DNA from 2 places in the Pseudoalteromonas sp. APC 3691 genome. Region 2 is predicted to be linked to the other one. Evidence: predicted binding sites of a transcription regulator. Region 2 holds the regulator's gene; the other holds the start of a gene.
What was found. The regulator FliA, encoded in region 2, starts transcription of late flagellar genes. The targets are predictions, from matches to a motif close to CTAAAGNTNNNNNNNNNNNNGCCGATA.
Positions count from the first base shown of each region.

Region 1: the regulator FliA is predicted to act here: its motif matches at 1,310-1,336, upstream of pomA (flagellar motor protein PomA).

Region 1 covers NZ_JASDCB010000022.1:1,497-3,907, reverse strand. Annotated here, with positions in the region: gene ispA ((2E,6E)-farnesyl diphosphate synthase) at 1-829, opposite strand, end outside; gene QL998_RS09115 (exodeoxyribonuclease VII small subunit) at 832-1,074, opposite strand; gene pomA (flagellar motor protein PomA) at 1,396-2,163, shown strand; gene QL998_RS09105 (flagellar motor protein MotB) at 2,166-2,411, shown strand, end outside.
Region 2 covers NZ_JASDCB010000006.1:29,558-31,968, reverse strand. Annotated here, with positions in the region: gene flhF (flagellar biosynthesis protein FlhF) at 1-67, shown strand, start outside; gene QL998_RS03305 (MinD/ParA family protein) at 60-920, shown strand; gene QL998_RS03300 (RNA polymerase sigma factor FliA) at 947-1,657, shown strand; gene cheY (chemotaxis response regulator CheY) at 1,698-2,081, shown strand; gene QL998_RS03290 (protein phosphatase CheZ) at 2,099-2,411, shown strand, end outside.

The DNA of each region.
Region 1 (2,411 bases), on a different contig from region 2:
CTATATTTGCTAACGCTTCATGGGCTTGTTGTATTAAATTTTGCGCCTTTTCTTTAGCGCCTAGCATACCTAATAACGCCGGATATGTCGCTTTATTCGCGGCAATATCGGAGCCTTGTGGCTTTCCTAAAATAACTGTATCGCCTTCAACATCTAAAATGTCGTCGTGTACTTGAAATGCTAGCCCTATAGCATACCCAAAAACACTTAAATTTTCTAAGGTTTGTTGATCAGCCTTTTCACTGCACAGTGCACCAAGTGTAATTGCGCAATTAATTAGAGCTCCGGTTTTTAGCTTATGTATTCGCTCAAGCTCTTGTACGGTAATTACTTTATCAGTTGCTGCTATATCAAGGCCTTGTCCGCCAACCATACCCTGAAGGCCTGATGCGTGGGCAAGTGTAGCAATCATTTTTACTTGTGTTTGCGATGAGCATTCAAATTTGTGATTCGCAATAAGCTCAAAAGCAAGAGTTTGAAGAGCATCACCGGCTAAAATTGCATTTGCCTCGCCAAACTCTATATGACAAGTAGGGCGTCCGCGGCGTAAGTCGTCATCATCCATTGCTGGTAAGTCATCATGGACTAACGAATAGCTATGAATACACTCAATTGCAGCAGCAAGTACGTTTAAGTCTTGATGGTTTGCGCCGAGCATTTTACCTGTGGCATAAACTAAAAATGGACGTAATCTTTTACCGCCATTAAATAATCCATACTGGGTGGCGTTATTTACCGTTTCTTCTGTATCGAGAGGCTGGTTAAAATGCTGTTGTAAGGTCGCTACTACATCTTTTTGAGCACGTTCAATATGATTTTTTATGCTCACAGCTATTCCATATCATTATCAAAATTTGTAAGTACTGACTTTTCGCCATTTCCCATCAAAATTGATACTTTTTGTTCTGCTTGCTGTAATTTCCCTGATGAAGCACTTGCTAATGCAATTCCACGCTCAAATTGCTTTAACGATTGCTCAAGCGATAAGTCACCTTGTTCCATGTCACTAACGATTGTAGATAATTCTTCTAGTGCTTGTTCGAAACTTAAGTTTTCAGGTTTTTTAGTCGCCATCTTTATTTCAGCTTACATAATAAATTTAGGGGTCAATTTTAGGGGGAATGCTAAACTAGGTCAAAGGATGATATTGGTTTTTTACCTTTATAACGTTAAATTATATTTCAAGTGCATTAATAAAGCCTTAATGGCGGTCTGTTGGTTTAATAAATCAATTGATAATTAGGTAGCCTTTATAACTTGATCTAAGATAGTGCTAAAGGCTGCTTTTTATGTTTATTTATAAAAATGGCTTAAGCAATTCAATATGTTGCCGATAAGCAGTTAATAATAAAAGTTTATGATAAGGCCATTAAGCATGAAACTTCTGGAGGAAATGTGGATTTAGCAACCATAATCGGGATCCTAGGCGCAATTGGCTTAATTGTCATGTCTATGTTTATGAGTAGTAGCGGTGAAATGGCTATGTTTTACAATACCCCGTCTGTGGTTATTGTATTTGGTGGTTCACTCTTTATTGTTTTATCAAACTTCACTATGTCGCAATTTTTGGGGATAGGTAAAGTTGTTGCCAAAGCGTTTATGTTTAAAATCGAAACGCCAGAAATACTTATCGAAAAAGCAGTAGAACTTGCGGATTCAGCTCGTAAAGGCGGTTTTTTAGCACTCGAAGAAGCTGAAATTCCAAACCCCTTTATGCGCAAAGGCGTCGATATGCTCGTTGATGGCCACGACGCAGATGTAGTTCGCGCTACACTTCAAAAAGATATTTCTCTAACCACGACTCGCCATGAATTGGGCGCGGGTTTATTTAAGTCGTTAGCTGATATAGGGCCTGCAATGGGTATGATTGGTACTCTAATTGGTTTGGTTGCAATGTTGTCTAACATGGATGACCCAAAGGCAATTGGTCCGGCAATGGCAGTAGCACTATTAACAACTTTATATGGCGCGTTTTTAGCCAATGTCGTGGCAATTCCTATTCAGGTAAAACTTGAACTGCGTAAAGACGAGGAAGCTATGAATCAGCGTTTAATTTTGGATGCTATTTTAGGTATACAAGATGGTCAAAATCCAAAAGTAATCGAAGGTATTTTGAAAAATTACTTAGCTGAATCTAAACGCAAAGTAGATACCGAGGAGTAACTATGTCTGATCAAGAGTGCAAATGTCCACCACCAGGTCTACCTGCATGGATGGGAACGTTTGCCGATTTAATGTCACTTTTAATGTGCTTTTTTGTACTCTTGCTCGCGTTTTCAGAAATGGATGTACTTAAGTTTAAACAAATTGCGGGCTCTATGAAGTTTGCTTTCGGTGTGCAGAATAAAATTGAAGTAAAAGACATCCCTAAAGGGACCTCTGTTATTGCCATGGAGTTTACCCCAGGCAAA
Region 2 (2,411 bases):
AAGAACAAAAGCACAACATTCAAGGCATCAAGCAGTGGCGCCAAGTACAGTAGGGATGTATGATTAACACAGTATTAGATCAAGCAAGCGGCCTGCGCAAAATGAGTCAAAACAATAACAACGGCGTTAAAGTTATCGCTGTAACCGGTGGTAAAGGTGGGGTGGGGAAAACAAATGTTTCTCTAAATACTGCTATAGCACTAGGGCAGCAAGGTAATAGAGTACTAGTACTGGATGCTGACTTAGGTTTGGCAAATTGTGATGTGATGCTTGGTTTACGTGTAGAGCGTAATTTGTCACACGTTTTGTCTGGTGAATGTGAGCTTGACGAAATTTTAGTTGAAGGTCCTGCTGGTATTAAAATTGTACCCGCTACATCGGGTTCGCAAAGTATGGTTGAGTTATCACCATCGGAGCATGCTGGACTAATTCGTGCGTTTAGCGAATTGAATACCGAATTCGATATTTTAATTGTAGATACAGCCGCTGGTATTTCAGACATGGTGCTAAGCTTCTCACGAGCAGCACAAGATGTAATGGTTGTAGTGTGCGATGAACCAACATCAATAACCGATGCTTACGCACTTATTAAAGTATTAAGCCGCGAGCATGGTGTTTATAAGTTCAAAATTGTTGCAAATATGGTCCGCAGTATGCGTGAAGGTACTGAATTGTTTGCAAAACTATCTAAAGTTACCGATCGCTTTTTAGATGTGTCAATGGAGCTAGTAGCAACGGTTCCTTATGACGAAAATATGCGCAAAGCAACGCGTCGTCAAAAAGTAATAGTAGAGCTCTTTCCAAATTCGCCAGCCGCTCTTGCGTTTAAAACGCTGGCAACAAAAGCAGTTAAATGGCCAATACCCAACCAACCATCTGGGCATTTAGAGTTTTTCATTGAGAAACTAGTAAACGGTTAATTATGACAACACTGGTGAATAGAGCTATGGGATATCAATCAACACAAAATTTAAATGTGATTGTTGAGAAGCATGCATCACTTGTTAAAAAAGTGGCATGTCATCTAATTGCTCGATTACCACCTAGCGTTCAACTTGATGATTTAATTCAATCAGGAATGATAGGCTTAATAGAAGCTTCGAAAAACTTTGATGCAACAAAAGGCGCAAGCTTTGAAACTTTTGCAGGTATTCGTATTCGCGGTGCTATGCTTGATGAAATGCGCCGTGGTGATTGGGCTCCTCGTTCAGTTCACCGTAAAAACAGGCAAGTTGCAGAAGCAATTACTGAGCTCGAAAGTAGTCTGAACCGCGAACCAACGGACATAGAAGTTGCTGAAAAACTTGAAATTTCGCTCAATGAGTACCATCATATTTTAAATGATGCGAATACGAGTAAAATATTAGGCATTGAAGACCTTGGTGTAGATGAGGATGTTATTACTCCTGTAGGCCAAGATTTAGCACAAGATAAACCTTTTAATAATGTTAAAAATGATAGGTTTAATGAGTCTTTGCTAAGTGCAATTAAGTCATTACCAGAGCGTGATGCAATGGTGCTTTCTTTGTACTACAACGATGAAATGAATTTAAAAGAAATAGGACATATACTCGATGTAAGTGAATCGCGTGTAAGTCAGATACATGGTCAGGCGATGATTAAGCTTAAAGCTAAAATCAATGACTGGATAAATTAGTAGTAAGTAAACAAAGGTTAATACCTCACTGGGGGATGTTTTGGATAAAAACATGAAAATTCTTGTAGTTGATGATTTTTCAACGATGAGACGCATTATAAAAAACCTGTTACGTGACTTAGGTTTCACTAACGTTCAAGAAGCTGATGATGGGTCTACAGCTTTGCCTATGTTGCAAAATCAAGTGTTTGATTTTGTAGTTACGGATTGGAATATGCCTGGAATGCAGGGTATTGATCTTTTAAGAGCAATACGTGCAGACGAGAAGTTAAAACATATCCCTGTATTAATGGTAACGGCAGAAGCTAAAAAAGAACAAATAATAGCTGCGGCGCAAGCTGGCGTGAATGGTTATATTGTTAAGCCATTTACGGCTGGAACATTAAAAACTAAATTAGAAAAAGTATTTGAACGCTTAGGCTAATGATGGGGGAGAGGCTTATGCCAGCACCAGCTGCGCCTCAAATAACGTTAGAACAAGCTCGTCAGCTCGTTGTTTTTTTAGAAAATGATGAGCAAGACAAAGCAAATCAGTTGATTTTAGAGGCTGCTTCTAAAGAGCAATCTGAATTATTTGCTGAAGTTGGAAAGTTGACTCGTCAACTGCACGAAGCTCTTAAAAGTTTTGAGCTTGATACTCGCTTAACTGATATAACGACAGATGCGATTCCAGATGCTAAAAAGCGGCTTAATTATGTTATAGAAATGACAGAAAATGCGGCTAATAAAACAATGGATGCAGTGGAAGCGAGTC